DNA from 2 places in the Exiguobacterium sp. E17S genome. Region 1 is predicted to be linked to the other one. Evidence: riboswitches for the same ligand, from Rfam matches in the RefSeq annotation. Region 1 holds a riboswitch; the other holds the start of a gene.
The links. Region 1 has a riboswitch for S-adenosylmethionine ahead of AC3B4V_RS14730 (methionine ABC transporter ATP-binding protein). Riboswitches for the same ligand answer to the same signal wherever they lie in the genome.
Positions count from the first base shown of each region.

Region 2: linked by a shared signal. The riboswitch ahead of AC3B4V_RS10760 (2,3-diketo-5-methylthiopentyl-1-phosphate enolase) and the one ahead of AC3B4V_RS14730 (methionine ABC transporter ATP-binding protein) in region 1 are both predicted to bind S-adenosylmethionine.

Region 1 covers NZ_JBYLRU010000006.1:59,091-73,130, forward strand. Annotated here, with positions in the region: gene AC3B4V_RS14660 (PTS sugar transporter subunit IIC) at 1-12, shown strand, start outside; gene AC3B4V_RS14665 (DUF2529 family protein) at 151-660, opposite strand; gene AC3B4V_RS14670 (response regulator) at 755-1,129, shown strand; gene fba (class II fructose-1,6-bisphosphate aldolase) at 1,262-2,116, shown strand; gene fsa (fructose-6-phosphate aldolase) at 2,271-2,918, shown strand; gene murA (UDP-N-acetylglucosamine 1-carboxyvinyltransferase) at 2,947-4,194, shown strand; gene glpX (class II fructose-bisphosphatase) at 4,227-5,192, shown strand; gene AC3B4V_RS14695 (SDR family NAD(P)-dependent oxidoreductase) at 5,469-6,236, opposite strand; gene AC3B4V_RS14700 (C40 family peptidase) at 6,307-6,984, opposite strand; gene rho (transcription termination factor Rho) at 7,340-8,713, shown strand; gene AC3B4V_RS14710 (type B 50S ribosomal protein L31) at 8,805-9,050, shown strand; gene AC3B4V_RS14715 (DedA family protein) at 9,087-9,737, opposite strand; gene AC3B4V_RS14720 (thymidine kinase) at 9,921-10,535, shown strand; gene AC3B4V_RS14725 (alpha/beta hydrolase) at 10,608-11,366, opposite strand; SAM riboswitch class I at 11,434-11,535, opposite strand; SAM riboswitch class I at 11,785-11,888, shown strand; gene AC3B4V_RS14730 (methionine ABC transporter ATP-binding protein) at 11,975-13,003, shown strand; gene AC3B4V_RS14735 (methionine ABC transporter permease) at 12,993-13,643, shown strand; gene AC3B4V_RS14740 (MetQ/NlpA family ABC transporter substrate-binding protein) at 13,663-14,040, shown strand, end outside.
Region 2 covers NZ_JBYLRU010000002.1:304,313-309,784, forward strand. Annotated here, with positions in the region: gene AC3B4V_RS10755 (2-hydroxy-3-keto-5-methylthiopentenyl-1-phosphate phosphatase) at 1-377, opposite strand, end outside; gene AC3B4V_RS10760 (2,3-diketo-5-methylthiopentyl-1-phosphate enolase) at 374-1,564, opposite strand; SAM riboswitch class I at 1,635-1,736, opposite strand; SAM riboswitch class I at 1,942-2,045, shown strand; gene mtnK (S-methyl-5-thioribose kinase) at 2,124-3,290, shown strand; gene mtnA (S-methyl-5-thioribose-1-phosphate isomerase) at 3,287-4,336, shown strand; gene AC3B4V_RS10775 (sugar ABC transporter substrate-binding protein) at 4,348-5,430, shown strand; gene AC3B4V_RS10780 (sugar ABC transporter ATP-binding protein) at 5,427-5,472, shown strand, end outside.

The sequences.
Region 1 (14,040 bases):
GCTTCGGCATGATCAAAAAAAAGGAAGCGCGAATGGCGCTTCCTTTTTGTATACCGGTCATGAACGGTTTCACTTTGATTCAATGAAGATCGTAAGCTTAGTGAGACGCGGACACGTATCTAGTGAGCTTTATATTATAGAAGAAAAACGTCAATCCCACTCTTCCGTCATCTCTTGTAGTTGCGTCAAGATATGCGTCAAGAGGAACGCGCAAAGGGCAAGACTTGGCAGTCCGTGACGTGAACCGTCCTCTGCCGGAAGCAGTCCTTTATTGAACTTCAATGCGAGCGGAGCAATCGAACGCTCGAGCGTTTCCGTCACGTCACTGAGTGTGACGATCGCATAAGGCGTATGCCATGCGTCGTAACGAGCAAGAGAAGCGAGGAGATCCGAGCGCTCCGTATCCGGCGTGAAGATCAAGACACGATCGACAGCATGCAAGGTCTTTCGATCCTTGATCTTCGTAACGCGTTTCATCTGGTCCGGTCCTTCTGAGAGCATCGGATAGAGTCCTTCACATTCACCATAAGCGTCGACATAGACCGTACCTTCTCCGACGAGCGCCTGTGCGAGTAGACGGACGACATCGAATAGTTCGTCTTCCTGTTTTGCGAGCGTTTGCAATTTTCCGTTGAACTGTGTAGCTAAGATTTTCATCATTTTTCTTCATCCTTTCTATGTTTCTCTCAAGGACAGTATAAAGCAAGTTTTGCTTTAGTGTAGAATGGAAATAACTAGAGGGGGAGTGGCAAAGATGAAAGGCAGATTGTTGATCGTCGAGGATGAGCCGGGAATCCGGAACTTGCTTGCACAATTGTTCCGGGCAGAAGGGTATGAAACGGACGTCGCCGTCGATGGAGAGGAAGCGATCGTCTACTTACAGGAAACGGCATACGATCTATTGTTGATGGATGTCAACATGCCGGGGCGGACCGGGATCGAGGTATTGCGTCATCAGGACCGGATCGGACGACGTGTCCGGACGATCTTAATGACGGCACTCGGTGAAAAAGAAGCGATGGAAGAAGCGAAACGATTAGGGGTCGTCGCCTTCTTCGGGAAGCCATTTGACATCTTTGAATTAAAAAAAGAAGTGACTGTGCAAATTTCTCACGATGTAAGCGGTTAATCTTTCACGTCGCCGTCACAAACCAAAAAACCGAGCGAAATGCTGTACGTTCCGATGAATCAGTATGTTATAATCAGTCTGAAATTGCACGAGTTCGTGTAAGCAGCGATCAAAACAGAGGAGGATGTCATTATGCCATTAGTATCTATGACAGACATGTTAAACAAAGCTCTCGAAGGTAAGTATGCAGTAGGTCAATTCAACATCAACAACCTCGAGTGGACACAAGCGATTCTCGGTGCGGCTCAAGAAGAGCAGTCACCAGTCATCCTTGGAGTATCTGAAGGTGCAGCACGCCACATGGGCGGATTCTACACTGTCGTGAAAATGGTTGAAGGTCTCGTACACGACATGAAAATCACAGTTCCAGTCGCAATCCACCTCGACCACGGTTCGAGCGTTGAAAAATGTAAAGAAGCGATCGACGCTGGATTTACATCTGTCATGATCGATGATTCGCACAGCCCGATCGACACAAACATCGAAACAACTAAAGCAGTCGTTGAATACGCTCACGCTAAAGGCGTTTCAGTAGAAGCAGAAGTTGGTACAGTTGGCGGACAAGAAGACGACGTCATCGGTGATGTCATGTACGCGAAACTTGACGAGTGTGTACGCATCGTCAAAGAAACTGGAATCGACACGCTTGCGCCTGCACTCGGTTCTGTTCACGGACCATACAAAGGTGAACCAAACCTCGGATTCAAAGAGATGGAAGAAATCCGTGATGCTACAAACCTCCCACTCGTTCTTCACGGTGGAACTGGAATTCCGACACACGACATCGAAAAAGCGATCTCACTCGGAACTTCAAAAATCAACGTTAACACAGAGAACCAAATCTCATTCGCGAAAGTCGTTCGTGAAGTGTTGGCTGAGAAACCAGAAGCATATGACCCACGCGTATTCATCGCACCAGGTCGTGAAGCAATCAAACAAACTGTCATCGGTAAGATGCGTGAGTTCGGTTCAAGCAACAAAGCTTAATCGACTCCTCTTTAAAGTGCGGTAGACTTCGGTCTACCGTGCTTTTTTCATATCATGTGAACGTGTATTCAATGGAAAACAGTAGGACTTCTCGTGAAAAAAACCTATAATAGAGTCGTAAGCGATTTCAAGGGATGAAAGGGGAACGAGAAAGATGAGATTTTTCATTGACACAGCAAACGTAGAGGACATCAAGAAAGCACATAAAATGGGGATTTTAGATGGTGTCACGACGAATCCGTCGCTCGTCGCTAAGGAAGGCGTCGATTTCCATACACGACTTCGTGAAATTTGTGAAATCGTCGGGGACGTCTCTGTCAGCGCTGAAGTCATCGCGCTTGATGCAGAAGGAATGATTCGCGAAGGGAAGGAACTTGCCCAGATCGCACCGAACATTACGGTTAAGGTTCCAATGACTCCGGCCGGACTCGAGGCAGTCGCAGCACTTTCAAAAGAGAAGATCACGACGAACGTCACATTGATCTTCAACCCGAACCAAGCATTACTCGCAGCCCGTGCTGGTGCGACATACGTATCACCATTCCTCGGTCGTCTAGATGATATCGGACAAGATGGAATGGGGCTCGTCGAGACGATTGCTCAAATTTTCGTCGTACACGATATTCCGACACAAATCATCGCGGCGTCGGTCCGAAATCCGGTTCACGTGACGAACGCTGCTCTTGCGGGCGCAGACATCGCGACGATTCCATTCTCGGTCATCGAGTCACTCACACACCACCCACTCACGACGCAAGGAATTGAAAAGTTCCTCGCCGACTGGGAAAAAACGCAGCAATAATCGTAGCGAAGAGAAAGGTTGATGGAACGTGGACATTTTGCATATCGTAGGGCAACAACGCCTGGAAGGAACCGTATCAATCAGTGGTTCGAAGCAAAGCGCCATCCCGTGTCTTGCTGCAGCCCTCCTGACGGATCAGACGGTCGTTCTGGAAGGCGTGCCGGAGATTGGCGACGTCGCGACGATGATCGAGATTTTGGAGACGCTCGGCGCGGTCGTGACACGTCAAGGCGATATGGTGACGATTGATCCAAGCCGGGTCGAATCGATGCCGTTGACTGGTGCGGAGACGCGCAAGTTACGCGGATCGATCTACCTCATGAGCGTTCTGGCAGCCAGATTCAAACAAGGAGTCGTCGGTCTGCCTGGAGGTTATGCCATCGGACCACGACCGATCGATTTACACATCAAAGCACTAGAGCGTCTCGGTGTTTCTGTACGTAACGAGCAAGGCGTCCATTACATGCGCGTCGATCGTCTCGTCGGCAACCGGATTTACCTCGATCTTCCGTCTTTCGGAGCGACGATCAGTGCGTTACTCGTCGCTGTCTTCGCTGAAGGAACGACTGTCATCGAAAACGCTGCCTATGACCCGGAAGTCATCGACGTCAGTACGATGTTGACGAACATGGGGGCAAGCGTCAAAGGGGCAGGAACGGACGAGATTCGAATCAAGGGCGTATCGCAACTAAGTGGTTGCCGGCATACCTTGATTCCGGACCGCATGGAGGCAGGAACGTTCTTGACGATGGGGGCGGCACTTGGACGCGTCACCGTCGATAACGTCATTCCGCTTCATCTCGAGAGCGTCATCCAAAAACTCGAACGGTACGGTGCGTTGATTGAAGTAACGGATGATTCCGTCACGGCGACGTTTCAGGAGGCGAAGCCGGTCGATATTCGTGTTTTCCACTACGGTGGATTCCCGAGCGACTTACAGCCTGTCATCTCGGCAGCGTTGTTGCAAGCGAAGGGAGCGAGTATCGTCGTCGATAAGTTGTACCCGCAACGTTTCCGGCACGTGCAGGAGTTACGACGCTTGAATGCTCGAATCACGCATGAAGACGCCTCAATCATCATTCGTGGTGGAGAAACCTTACTTGGTACGGAAATCGAGGCACCGGACCCACGCGGTGGCGCAGCACTTGTCTTGGCGGGACTTCTCGCTTCAGGGGAGACGACGTTGCACCACGCAGAAGTGCTTGACCAGAGTTACGAACGATTTGATCAGAAGTTGAAGGAACTGGGCGCCCTCGTATGGCGTGAAACGATTTGACCGATTTGTAACAAGGGAGAGGGGACATACACATGGAGAGAAGTCTATCAATGGAACTTGTACGCGTCACGGAGGCAGCAGCGCTTGCCTCTGCGCGTTGGATGGGAAAAGGATTGAAGAACGAAGCGGATGATGCGGCAACAAGCGCTATGCGTGACGTCTTCGATACGATTCCGATGAAAGGAACCGTCGTCATCGGGGAAGGCGAGATGGATGAAGCACCGATGCTTTACATTGGAGAAAAGCTAGGAAATGGGTATGGACCACGACTCGACGTCGCTGTCGATCCGCTTGAAGGAACGAACATCGTCGCAAAAGGAACATGGGGCGCGCTTGCTGTCCTCGCGGTCGCGGATGCAGGAGATTTACTCCATGCACCGGACATGTACATGGATAAGATCGCAGTTGGTCCGGAAGCGGCAGGACACATCAGTCTGGATGCGACGATCGAAGAAAACATCGCGGCCGTCGCGAAGGCGAAAAACAAGGAAATCGAAGACGTCGTCGTCTCGATCCTGGATCGGGAACGTCACGAAGAGATCATTCAACGGATTCGGGCAACAGGGGCACGGATTCGCTTGATCGGTGACGGTGACGTTGCTGGTGCGATCAACACGGCGTTCCCGCATACAGGGATTGATATCTTGCTCGGTTCAGGTGGAGCACCGGAAGGCGTTCTTGCTGCCGTTGCCTTGAAATGTCTCGGTGGTGAGCTCCAAGGACGTTTGTTACCGGCAGACGAGGCTGAGATTGAGCGTTGCAAGAAGATGGGCATTGAGGATCCGTCGAAGATCCTCATGATGGATGATCTCGTCGCAGGAGACGACTGTATCTTTGCTGCGACAGGCGTCACGGACAGCGAATTGATGAAAGGTGTCCAGTTCACGGCGCAAGGCGGTCAGACGCACTCTGTCGTCATGCGTGCGAAATCAGGAACGGTTCGTTTTGTCGAGGGTATCCACTCGTTCAAGAAGAAACCTAAGCTTGTCATTAAGTAAAACAGGACGACTCCTCAAACAGGACGTCTGAATCCACATAAAAAGAGTTGGCGTTGCGGATGATTTCCGGAATGCCAACTCTTTTTTGATGATGTTTAAAACTGATAACGTTCATATCCTCACTTTCCTCAGGCGGGAGGTAAGCCGCGACATCTCGCAACTTATGCGAAATGCTGGGTCTTACCTTACCCTGACGGAAACGTTGAACCCGTTTCCTTTTCCTGTAGGAGTTGAGGATGAACGTCATAAATATTGAAATAATCAACATTATAACTATCACCGCGGACGCTGGACTTCTCCTGCTTGTCGGGTGACGTACCGACGCGGTAGAAAACGGGTTGAAAAGATATACCAGGCATTGCCGAAGCCAGGCACGATGAATGTTTTCCCTTTCATATAGCCACGGTAGGCGATGCGCGCAACCGTCGGAGCATCCATGACGCCTGGTCGCAAGAACAAGCGTGATTGATCAAGATTTGCTGCCGATTCGAAGCCGGTATGGGTCGCGCCCGGACAGACGACGCTCACTTGAATCCCGTCTACTGCGAGCTCTTCTGTCAAGCCTTCCGAGAAATGAAGGACATAGGCTTTTGTCGCGTAATAGACACTCAGCCATGGTCCGCCTTCAAATGCAGCCGTTGACGCGAGATGGACGATACGTCCTTTGATTCCCTGTTCTTTCATCCGTGAGGCATAGATCTTCGTCACGTGTGTCAACGCTTCGATGTTTAAAGCAATCATCCGGGACTCGTCTTCAAACGAGGTCTCAAGGAAGGAACCGAAGACACCGATTCCAGCATTGTTGATGACGCAGTCGACCGGAATCTGTTCCGTTGCCCGAAACAGTGCCAGACGATGCGTCCGCTGCGTTAAGTCATACGGAAAGACGGTTGCCGTTCCCCCGAGTCGCTCGACATGGAACTTCGTCTCGAAGAGCGCTGTCGCATCGCGTCCGACGAGCAGGACGTGATCCCCTTGCTTGGCATGCAGATAAGCGAATTCACGACCAAGACCTCTTGAAGCACCTGTGATTAAGACATGCATCTTGTTTCCTCCTTATGAATGAGATAAAAAAAGCGATCGAGCCAATGCTCAACCGCTTTGAGATGATGAATTATAGGTAAGATCCTGCGCCGACAAGGCGTGAACCCCAGTACCCTGATTTGAAGCTTGAGTATTTAACGCCACCTGTTTCTGAGTTGACCATGCTTGACTTGCTTGTTGCGATCCCAACGTGCTGAATGCCGCTACCGTGTGAGAAGAAGACAAGATCTCCTGGTTGTACTTTTGAAACGCTGACTTTCTTAGAAGAAGAATATTGTGAAGAAGACGTACGTGGCAATGTTTTACCAGCCGCTTTCTTGTACACGTAGCTTGTGAAACCAGAGCAGTCGAATCCACGAGTCGTTGTTCCGCCCCATACATAAGGTGTACCTTTATGTTTTGCTGCTTCGTTCAGGATTTTCGTCCGTTTAGAAGAAGAGCTTGTTGATTTTTTAGCGCTAGAAGATGATTTGTATGTCTTTGTGTACTGTGAGTAGACATAGCGTGTTTTACCGCCGTATGAGATTTTTGTCCAGCTGCCTGATTTGCCTTTGTATGTAAAGACTTGACCAGCGTTGACTTTCCCGACGATGCTTGCTTTCGTAGAAGGTGCTGTCCGAACACGAAGACCGTTGTCCGTGATCTTGACTTTCGTGACTGTCGCTGCTTCAACTTTACCTGTACCCACTGATGTAAAACCTGAAACCACTAAGGCTGCCGTCGCGATCGATGCTAGAAAACGTTTCATGTTAAGAATTCCTCCGTTTAAATGTAGTGTGTTGCGTCCGTAAGTTATATGATGAAATCATTAAGTGTGTGATTAAGCAGTCTACCTTACAACTGTGTAAGAATTTTGTCTGCAGGAATATCTTAGCACGAGCACACTTGAAAACGTTTTTTCAGTTAGAAGACAAAACAGATGCTTTTGTAACATAACTGAAATAATATCCTTGAATATTACAAAGTAAGAAACGCAGAGGATTGTTAACGACGAATTCAAAAAAATATGATACCTTTAGTTCACGAATAAAATTACATACCTCCTGATGTATGTATGGAAGTATGCTGAATGCAGTTGAATTTATAAAGAATAGGTGAAGAACATGCCAACAACTGATAAAAAAGATAAACCAGAACGTTCCTATACACTGGCTCAATTGAGCCAACTGACATTAAAAGAACTCTATGAAATCGCAAAGACGAAGAATGTCCCACAATACCGGGAAGCCCGTAAACGCGAGTTGATGTTCAAGATTTTAAAAGCACAGGCTGAATCGACTGGTCTTTATTTCCTCGAAGGGGTACTCGAAGTCATCCCTGGCAACCCACAAATGCAAAACGATGGTGGCTTTGGCTTCCTTCGTCCTATCAATTATTCCCAATCCTCTGAAGATATTTATATCGCAGCATCTCAAATCCGACGCTTTAATCTACGTAATGGTGATGTCGTCACAGGTAAAGTCCGTCCACCGAAGGAAAACGAACGATTCCAAGGATTACTTAGCGTGGAAGCCGTCAACGGTGAAGCACCAGATACTGCCCGTAACCGTTTATTTTTCCCGGCACTGACACCGATCTATCCGGATCGTCTAATGCGACTTGAGACAGAACCACGCCATCTATCTGTGCGTGTCATGGATATGATCGCACCGGTTGGGTTTGGTCAACGTGGTTTGATCGTCGCACCGCCAAAAGCAGGGAAGACATCACTCCTCAAAGAAATCGCAAACTCGATTCAGGAGAATCATCCGGATGTCGAACTGATCATTCTCTTGATTGATGAGCGTCCTGAGGAAGTAACAGATATTGAGCGCTCGGTTCCAGGAGCAGACGTTGTCAGCTCGACGTTTGACGAAACACCAGACAACCACGTCCGGATTTCTGAGCTTGTCCTCGAGCGGGCGATGCGACTCGTCGAACATAAGAAGGATGTCGTCATCCTGATGGATTCGATCACGCGTCTGACACGTGCCTATAACTTAACGGTACCGCAAAGCGGTCGGACGCTCTCAGGGGGGATCGACCCGGCTGCGTTCCATAAGCCAAAACGATTCTTTGGGGCAGCGCGAAACATCGAACACGGTGGTAGTTTAACGATTCTTGCGACAGCACTCGTTGAGACAGGATCACGCATGGATGACGTCATCTATGAGGAGTTCAAAGGGACGGGCAACATGGAGTTGCATCTTGATCGTAAGCTGTCAGAGCGTCGGATCTTCCCAGCGATTGACATTCGGAAGTCCGGTACACGGAAGGAAGAACTCTTGCTTCCAAAAGAGCAACTCGATGCGCTTTGGACGATTCGCCGGACGATGAATGAGTCGAACGAGTTCGTCGATACGTTCCTGCGTAAGATTCGCGATACGAAAAATAATGAAGAATTTTTCGTTGAACTCGAGAAAGAAAAGAAGAAGACGGTCCGACGCGCACCGGCTAAACCGCGTACCGTCAAGAAGGAAACGACGACGGAAAAATAACTATTGCGACGCGTAAAAAAATCGTTTAGTATAGGAAGGTAACTTACTCTGGCTCAGCAAATGAACCAGGGCGGAAGGAGAGAAATCAACCATGAAACAAGGAATTCACCCTAACTACAACAAAGTAGTATTTATGGATTCAACGACTGAGTACAAATTCTTAAGCGGTTCTACTCGTTCTTCGAACGAAACGATCACTTGGGAAGATGGTAACGAGTACCCACTCATCCGTGTGGATGTGTCTTCAGACTCGCACCCATTCTACACAGGTCGTCAAAAGTTCAACGCGGCAGATGGTCGTGTCGATCGCTTCAACAAAAAATACGGCCGCAAGTAATCACTTGTCGGTTCTTAAAAAAACAGCCTGCCTCCATTATGGAAGCAGGCTGTTTTTGTATAGACTGAATTGTGAACGATACGCGAGATACGTCTTCAAGACGAAGGAGAAGGCGATTCCACCGGCAATCCCGATTAAATACGGCATGACTTCCGGATGTGCCAAGATATAGTCCATGACTTTGTGGAACGAGAGATGACGACCGACGAAGTAGCCGGCGCCTAAAAACACGCTGATCCAAATCAACGCACCTGTATACGCATAACTCGCAAACACGCGAAACGGCATTTTCGAGACACCTGCAAAAAAGGCAGAGAGTTGGCGGAGACCAGGTATGTAGTAACCGATGATCAAGACCGATTTCCCGTAACGACGAAATCCGGCTTCAGCGGAAAGAATATGTTTTTCTGAGATACGCATTTTCGGTCCGACGCGGTGTAATAGTGGCATACCGAGTTTTAATCCGAGTAAATAGCTGATCGTCATCCCGATACAACTGCCGGCGTAAGCAGCGAGAATCGTACCGACGAGTGGTAGATTGCCTTGATGCATCCAAAAACCGGACAGGACGAGCAGGGTCTCATCAGGAACCGGCAATCCCACGATACCACCTGCGAGAAGGACGGAGAGACCAAGGGCACCATATTGGTGCAGGATGTCATGTAAGAGATGATGAATCGGGGACACCTTCTTTCGTGAGAGTCTTCTTCTTCAGTGTACAGGAAATAGGGGACGGTTGGAATGAAAGGACAAAAATTCTAGGTAAAGAAAAAATGAATTTTGATTTCCGGAAGTCAACCCTTTTTCTCGATACCGTTTCGGGCTATACTCGTTAAAGTGACTATTTTTAGAGGACGGTGTCGGACGATGATGCATGTAATAAATCAGTACGGCTGGATCGAAGTAATTTGTGGCAGTATGTTTTCCGGGAAATCGGAAGAGTTGATTCGTCGTGTCAGACGGGCGCAGTACGGCAAACTGCCCGTTCAAGTATTCAAGCCGGCAATCGACGACCGGTACCATGAAGAGCATGTCGTCTCTCATATCGGCAACTCCGTCGTGGCGATTCCGATGGCGACGAGTCGCGATCTCTACGCAGCAGTAGCAGAGGAAACACAAATCGTTGGAATCGATGAAGTTCAATTCTTTGATGATGAGATCGTACAAGTCATCGAAGCACTTGCACAAGACGGAAAACGCGTCATTTGTGCAGGCCTTGATCAAGATTTCCGGGCAGAGCCATTTGGCAAGATGCCGGAATTACTGGCGCGCGCAGAATTCGTAACGAAGCTGCAAGCCATCTGTCTTTCATGTGGTGATCCGGCTTCCCGGACACAACGGTTGATTGATGGAAAACCAGCGAACTACGATGATCCGATCATCCTAGTTGGCGCTTCAGAATCATATGAGCCACGGTGCCGCCATTGCCATGAGGTGCCTGGAAAACCGAAGCCGCTCCAATCGGTGCAGCACCAAGAAAATTAAAAAAGACGAACCGGTCGCGGTCGTCCTTTGATGTAACAGCTATTCGCTTCTAAGTGAATAGCTGTTTTTTTATTATCCCGTTTCCTGTGAGAACCGGCTTGAGCGTTCGATAAAACGGATCGTCTCACGAACGATCAAATCCTGATCATGATCGAGGGTCGCGACGTGGTACGAGTTCAGTAAACAGTAGCTTCGTTTATCATTCGTTCCGATGTGCTGATGCAGATAATCCGAGCTCGACGGCGGGACGACGTGATCGGTCGCCGAGTAGAGAATTAATGTCGGCAGAAGGATCGATCCGAGGCGTCCTTTCGTCTCATCCATCAGACGGACGAGTTCGAACGCACAACGACTTGGAACGAGGTCATAGATGATTTCGAAAGCAGACCGTTTGATGTCCGGTGCCCCTTCTGGTAAATACTCTGGACCGTCCTCGAACGAAAGTGCTTCGTAAGAAGGAACGGAGAGTGCGGCATTGATCGTAATGATGCCGGCAAACGGAATGCCGTCAGCGGCGAGTGACAGTGCAAGCGTCGCACCCATCGATTGACCGATGACGAAGACTTGATCGCATGTTTCTTGTAAACGTTCATAGCCGTCTTGCAGGCTTTGCTTCCAACATCGAGCAGTCGATTGTTCAAACTCGCGGACGTTCGTTCCATGTCCACGTAAGCGCGGGGCATAGACGGTAAAACCTTCAGCAGCGAATGCCTCACCGACGTCTCGGACACTTTGCGGTGTTGCATTAAACCCATGACAGATTAGAATGCCGATCGATCCACCTTGAAAATAAAACGCTTCAGCACCAGTCAGTACAGGATAGTTCATCATTACTATTTTTCCTCCATTCATGAAAAAAACTCGTCGACGTCACTGCTTGGACGCCCACGAGTTTTTCACCGTATCATCCAAAGCCGCGCTTTGCTGGTCGGAGCACCTTACAGATTGCAGGTTGCCGTGAAGTCATAGAGCCAGGTCTCTCGTTCACTCTTGATAAATATCATATTGGAATTGTCGGAATAATCATTGAAACGATGGTAGCACGTTCGAAAATGACTTGTCAAATCGTTCTTGACGAATCATGATCCGTTCATTAAGCTAATTCATAACTTAATCATCCGTCGATATGCGCCAAATGGATTATTTTTGCAAAGTTGGTTGACTTTTAAAGTTTCGACCCGTAATGTAAAAATTAGTTTTACGACATAAGCAACAACGCAACAACACACATACGAATTTCATACCGCAATACTTATCCAGAGAGGTGGAGGGACTGGCCCTACGAAACCTCGGCAACAGACTCATTATGAGCACTGTGCCAATTCCATCAGACAGATGTCTGAGAGATGAGTAGAGTGGATTCTGCCACTGTGCGGATCCAGGTCTCTTCTTGTTTCTCAAGAAGGGACCTTTTTTGTTGAATGAAGGGGGAAAACGGAATGATTGCATTTCATCAAGTCAAAAAAACGTACGTCACGAAAGATCAGTCGATCGCAGCGCTTGACGGTGTCGACCTGACAATCGAAAAAGGCGAAATCTTTGGTGTCATCGGCTTTAGCGGTGCCGGAAAAAGTTCACTGCTCCGCTGTGTCAATCTATTAGAACGACCGACGTCAGGAACGGTGACGGTCGATGGAGAAGATTTAACGCAACTGTCTCCGAAAAAATTGCGCCAAGCAAAACAACGGATCGGGATGATTTTTCAGCACTTCAATCTATTGAATGCGAACACGGTCTTTACGAATGTCGCGAAACCACTCGTTCTCGCAGGCGTCAAGAAAGACGAAATTCGCCGCCGGGTGACGGAGTTACTCGAATTCGTCGATCTCGCGGACAAGGCGGATCATTATCCGGATCAATTGTCGGGTGGGCAGAAACAGCGCGTTGGTATCGCCCGGGCACTCGCGACGCAACCTTCCGTCCTCTTGTGTGACGAAGCGACGTCAGCGCTTGATCCCCAGACGACACATCATATTCTCCAGTTATTAAAACGTATCAATGCGGAGTACGGGATCACGATTCTCTTGATCACCCACGAGATGGGCGTCATTCGGGAAATTTGCGACCGCGTCGCTGTCATTGAAGCTGGGAAACTGATCGAGTCAGGAACGGTCTTTGATGTCTTTTCAAACCCGCAGACCGAGACAGCACAGAACTTCGTCCGCTCCGTCATGCACGACGAGATTCCAGCATCGATTCGCCAGTTGATCGAGTCCCGGAATGCGAATCCGATCTATAAGATTCATTTCCTCGGACATCACACCGGGCAGCCACTCTTATCGCAAGTTGCGAAACGCTTTGACGTCGATGTCAACATCTTGCACGGTAGCATCACGGAGTTGCAGGATACGCCGTTCGGCACCTTACTCGTCGAGTTGATTGGTGAGCCGACTGAAGTGAAACGAGCGTTACACTACATCAATCAGGCACAGGTGACGGTCGAGGAGGTACTTGCTCATGCTAGTTAATTACAGTGATATCTGGACAGCATTTTTGCAGACGATGACGATGGTATCCGTTTCGCTCTTATTCTCGACCTTGATCGGCTTACCACTCGGTATCCTGCTTGTCGTCACGCGAAAAGGAGCATTGCTTGAAAATGTCCCGCTGTTCACGTTCTTCAACAGTATCGTCAATATTTTCCGTTCGATTCCGTTCATCATCTTACTCGTCGCGATCATCCCGTTGACGCGCTTGATCGTTCAGACATCGATCGGAACAGAAGCCGCAATCGTCCCGCTCGTCTTTTACGCTGCACCATACATGGCGCGTCTGATCGAGAGTTCTTTACTCGAAGTCGATAAAGGCGTTCTTGAAGCAGCAGAAGCGATGGGCGCGACACCGTTTCAAACGATTTTCCGCTTCCTCCTACCGGAAGCACTCGGTTCACTCATCCTTAACTTAACGATCGCGACGATCGGCTTGATCGGGGCGTCAGCGATGGCAGGTGCGATTGGAGGCGGTGGTCTCGGTGACTTAGCGATCACCTATGGCTATCAACGATTCGACACGAAAGTCATGATCATCACGGTCGGGATTCTCGTCATCTTAGTCCAAGGCTTACAGACGACAGGCAACATCGTCGCACGAAAAATTAGAAGACATTAATCAAGGGAGCGATTCAGCCATGAAAAAAACAGTAGCAATTGGAGCAACACTCACGACGATTTTATTTGCCGGGTGCGCAGCATCAGGAGAAGACGAAAAGACGATCAAGCTCGGTGTCAGCGGTTCAGACACACAAGTTTGGGACTATGTCGCGAAAAAAGCAGAAAAGGAGGGCATCAAAATCGAGCTCGTCAAGTTCTCCGATTATGTCCAGCCGAACATGGCACTGGCTGAGGGCGAGATCGACGCCAATGCCTTCCAGACGATTTCCTACTTCAACGCTTTCAAGAAAGAACATAATTTGAAGCTATCGCCGATTGCGACGACTGTTATCGCACCGATGGGGATTTACTCGGATAAATACAAGGACGTCAAAGACATTCCAACTGGCGGAAAA
Region 2 (5,472 bases), on a different contig from region 1:
CCACTGAAATCGGCGACGTTACAGTAAATCTGTTCTTGTTCAAGGAATGGCGCTAAGATCGGTTCGACGAAAAAGTCCATTCCACCGCTGACGATCGAAAAATCGATTCCTTGACGACGACTGTACTGAAGTAACTCCGAAAATCCGTCGCGAATGACTGCACGCTCCAACAAAAAGTCAAGATAGGCTGTTTTTCCGTCAGACGGCAGAAGTGCGAACATTTGCCCGACACCACTCTGAATCGATAGCGTTCGGTCGAGTACGCCGCGTTTCAACGGTTCGAAGTCACTCGCTGGCGCAAATTGTTGCATGAGTGCGATGATGTTATCTTGCGTCGTCACCGTACCGTCGAAGTCACAAAGAATCCGTACGGTCATGACTTGATCCCCCAAGCGTCAAGGGCGATCCGTAATTCTTCATGACGCGATGCTGCCGCCGATAGGGATTCATTTGCGAGTGCCGCATCGAGTGCCTGGCGGAAAGCAATGACACCAGCCGCAGCACCTTGCGGATGACCATGTACGCCGCCGCCGGCGTTGATGACGGAATCGATCCCGAAGTCTCGTACGAGTTGAGCGACGAGTCCAGGATGAATACCGGCTGAAGGAACCGGGAAGATTGATTTCGTCTGACCGAGACGGGTCGCTTCGACCGCGATGCCACGGGCGACATCCTTTGGTAAAGCGACATTGCCGTAAGGAGACGGGAATAGCGTCAAGTCTGCTCCGGCAGCACGCGGTAATGTGCCGAGTAAGACAGGGGCTGCGACTCCGTGATTCGGGCTAGCGATCAACGCACCGCTATATGCCGGATGATTGAAGATAGGAACGTTGATTTCCGGATCACTTGCCAGTTCACGTAAGACATCGAGTCCGTATGTGAAGGTATTCAGCAAGAAAGCAGTCGCTCCAGCATCAATCAATCGCTTGGCTTGATCCTTGAGCGTAAAGACGGGACCGCTGAGTGTGATCGCATATAACGCACGTTTACCGGTCCGTTGGAAGTGAGCATCGATGACCTCACGTCCGATCCGTGCCCGGTCAATCGTCGGTGTCAACGGATTGTCGTATAGGATCTCATCGTCTTTGACGAGATCAATCCCACCAGCGAGTTGTCCTTCGAGTTGATCACGAAGGAACGATAAATCGCGTCCGATGACTCCTTTGAAGATGCTCATTAATAATGGGCGATCTTCGACACCGATCAAGGAACGGACCCCTTCGATCCCGAATTTCGCACCTGGAAAGTCCGACGTAAATGTATCGGGTAGTAGCAATTCCGTTAGTTTGATTTCACCGTCGAGTGAGAGTTTCCCGAAGACGGTCGTCAGAATCGCAGAAAAGTCGCGCGATACGTTATGTTCCGGGTAACGAATCGTGATATATCCTTTGCCATCGCGCTCTTCGGTATGTACGACTTCCCCTTTGAACGAGGCGAGTTGTTGTTGTTCGAGATGATTCAGTTCCGTCCAAGAACCGACTGTCAGACCAAGCGCGAGTTGTTCAGCGCGCTGCTCGAGTCGATCACGGGCAGTCAATTGATAAGTAGCAGTGATATAAGCCATGTCTTTCCTCCTTCAACAAAAAAATGGTCTCTCGTCAGCGACAAGAGACCATGAATGATTCGAACGTGGACTCTTATCTGTCAGCTTAGTAGCTGCAAGAATTAGCACCGTGCCAAAAGGTCGGTTGCTGCGACATCGTAGGGCTTGTCCCTCCGTCTGCTCTTGATAAGAATTGGATGAAATTGTGAAATCTAATTGCAATTTTTACATGAGAATCGCCACTTGTCAAACTATTTTTAGAAAATTTATTTTTTTGAAAATACTCTTTCTATAGATGACTTAAAAATGATATCCGTTTCTGCTTGATTTCGATTTGACAGCGAGGAAGTCGATTGCGTAAGATTCAAATCAATATCACACACGACAACTACATACGACTCTTATCGCGAGTTGGCAGAGGGAATTGGCCCGATGACGCCGCAGCAACCGACCACTGGGCACGGTGCTACATCCAACAGACGTTTCGTCTGAGAGATAAGAGGACGCAGTGACTTTTCTGCGCCTCTTTTCGATGACGAAAAGAGGCGCTTTTTCGTGTATCACATAGGGGGAAACTGAGATGACATATAAAGCATTCACAGAACAGGACGCGATTGATCGTGTTCGGACATTAGGACTGATCGGCGATGGAGCCGTCGAAGCAGAAGAGATTGGCGACGGGAACCTCAACCTCGTCTTTCGGATTCGAGAAGGCGAACATCGCTTGATTTTAAAACAAGCATTACCATATGCGAAGGTCGTCGGGGAGAGCTGGCCGTTATCGCTCGAACGAGCGTGGATCGAGCAATCCGCACTCCGTGAATTCGCACGGCATGCCGTACCGTTCGTGCCACGTGTTTTTCATGCTAGTCATGAAGAGGCGTATACGGTCATGGAAGATCTTTCACATCTGACGATCGTTCGAAGCGGTTTACTCGCAGGTGAACAGTATCCGTTGCTTGCGGAACATATCGGTTCTTATCTCGCTCGGACGTTATTTCATACATCGGACTTTGCGCTTGGTCCGGTTGAAAAGAAACGTGTCGCCCGAACGTACTACAATCCAGACTTGTGCGACATCACGGAAAAATTAATCTTCACGGATCCGTTCCATGACGCGGAGACGAACGAGATTGAAGCCGGGCTTGAAGAAGAGGTGGCATATTTATGGGCAGACGATGAGTTAAAACGCGAAGTCGCAAAACTTGAAGCGCTCTTCATCACAAAAGGAGATGCATTGCTGCACGGCGATCTACATACAGGAAGCATCTTCGCCTCGGTGACGGAAACGAAGGTCATCGACCCTGAATTCGCCTTTTATGGTCCATTCGGATTCGATGTCGGACAGTTCATCGCCCACTTATTCTTTGCAGCATACCCCGATTATTCAGCACTTCGTGATGCCCGGATTCGCGACATCGACACGTTCTGGCTGACATTTGCTTCAACGTTCCGTGCCTTATGGGAACGGGAAGCCGTCGAACCATTCCGGACATCGGGGCTCGTCGACGATGTATTGAGCACGATCTTGCAGGATGCCCTTGGCTTTGCCGGTTGCGAATTGATTCGGCGGACGATTGGTCTTGCACCGGTCGCTGATTTAGAATCAATCGATTCAACGACGGAACGCTTAGAGCGGAAACGTCACGCTCTTCGTCTAGGAGCGGCGTTAATCAAACGCCGTACAGAATGCCGGACATTCGATGATTTACGAAACTTTGACGTAACGGAGGAACTCAGCCGATGACTACATTCGTTCAAAGTATCCGTTACGAAGATCGTATCTTGACGATTCTCGATCAGACACGTCTACCGCAAGAAGAGCACTATGAAGTCATTGCTGATCTCGCGCAAGCGGTTGAGGCGATTAAACAACTACGTGTCCGGGGCGCACCTGCGATCAGCTTATTCGGTGGATTCGTGCTCGTTCAAGAAGCGTACCGCTTTGAAGCAGAGCTACCGGTCTACAAGCAAGCCTTGCTTGAGACATCGGCGACGTTACTCGCGACACGACCGACGGCCGTCAACTTGCGAAATGTCCTCGATCAATTGAATCCAATCATTCAAGACGGGACGTCGGTAGAAGAGATTCGCGAACGGTTGGAAAAACGGACGGTCGCCTTATACGACCAGGATGCGCAGACGTCACGTCAAATCGGGATTCATGCACTGGAATTGTTCCAGTCAGGCGACCGGATCCTAACGATTTGTAATGCTGGATCGATTGCGACCGCTGCTTATGGAACGGCACTTGCGCCGTTCTACATCGCAAAAGAACGCGGCATCGAATTATCCGTTTTTGCGAGTGAGACGCGACCGTTACTGCAGGGAGCACGATTGACGACATGGGAGCTGCAACGTGCCGGCATCGATGTCACGTTAATTACGGACAACATGGTCGCCCATACGCTGAAAGAAAAACAGATCGATGCGATCATCGTCGGTGCCGACCGCATTACACGAAACGGAGATACCGCGAATAAAATCGGGACGTTCCAATTGGCATTGCTCGCGCAAGCTTTTGGTATTCCGTTTTACGTCGCAGCACCGCTCTCGACGTTCGACTTCTCGCTCGTTTCCGGAGACGCGATCGAAATCGAAGAACGTGATCCGCAGGAAGTGACGACTGTCCAAGGTGTCGCGACAGCACCGGAAGGCGTCGCTGTCTTCAACCCGGCGTTTGATGTCACACCACACACATTGATCACGGGCATCATTACCGAACTTGGTGTCATCACGCAACCGAATGAAGAAACGATTGAACAATTAACAGGGCTTCAACCCCTCGGATAAGGAGATATGTCATGAAAAAACTAGCTTACGCCGTCCTAGCACCGGCACTGTTACTAGCGGCTTGTGCGAATGGAGAAGCCACGACGACGAAGGTCGTCAAGGATGTACCAAAAGGGGTTCAATCGGACGTCAAGATCGCCGTCATCCGCAACCTAGCATCGGACGACCATACGAAACAATTCCTTGATGGCGCACGAAGTGAAGGCGAAGCGCTTGGCTTTAAAGTCAGCACGTTCATTTCGGAAGGTAACGACGTCAAGTTCAAGGAGCTGGTCGCGCAAGCGATTCAGCAAGATTATGATGGGCTCATCATCTCGCATGGTAAGGAAGACTACGCCTATGACATGATTAAACCAGCGGTCGACAAAGGGCTGAAGGTCGTGACGTTCGATACGGTCACGAAGAAAAAAGGAACGACGTTAAAAGGTGTGACGGAAACATTCCAAAACGATCATCAACTCGCGAAGCTATCGCTTGATGAAGTGACGAAGGTGACGGACAAAAAGCCGGTCCGTGTCATCAAACTTTGGTTCGGACCAGGTTTTGCCCCGCTCGATCGTCGTCAGGAAATCTATAAGACGTACGAAGCAGACGGTAAGATCAAAACGCTTGAGACGGTTGGACCGACAAACTTCCAAGATGTCCAAGGGGATATCGCAACGAAGATGAATGCGATTCTCGCGAAATATCCGAAAGGAAGCATTGATGCGGTTTGGGGAGCGTGGGACGAAGTCGCAAAAGGGGCTTACAAATCGCTCAAGGATAATAAACGTCAAGAAATCCCGCTAATCTCGATCGATGTCTCGAATCAGGATATCAACCTGATGCGTGAAAAAGGCAGTAACTGGGTCTCGACGAGTGCGGTGGATCCATTCTTGATTGGACAAACGGACATGCGATTACTGGCTAAGAAAATCGCTGGCGAGAAGACACCAGATAGCTTTGATCTCGACGCGAAACTCGTGGAGCAGAAGGCGTTGAAGCAGGATACGACGATGTACAATCTCGATACGATCATCAAAGGATGGAGTACATCGGACAAATTCAATGAACCGTGGATGGACCGGTTGCGTGACGTCCATAAAAAACAATGACGTCTACCAATCATCACTTGAAGATGACTGGGATTTCACTGG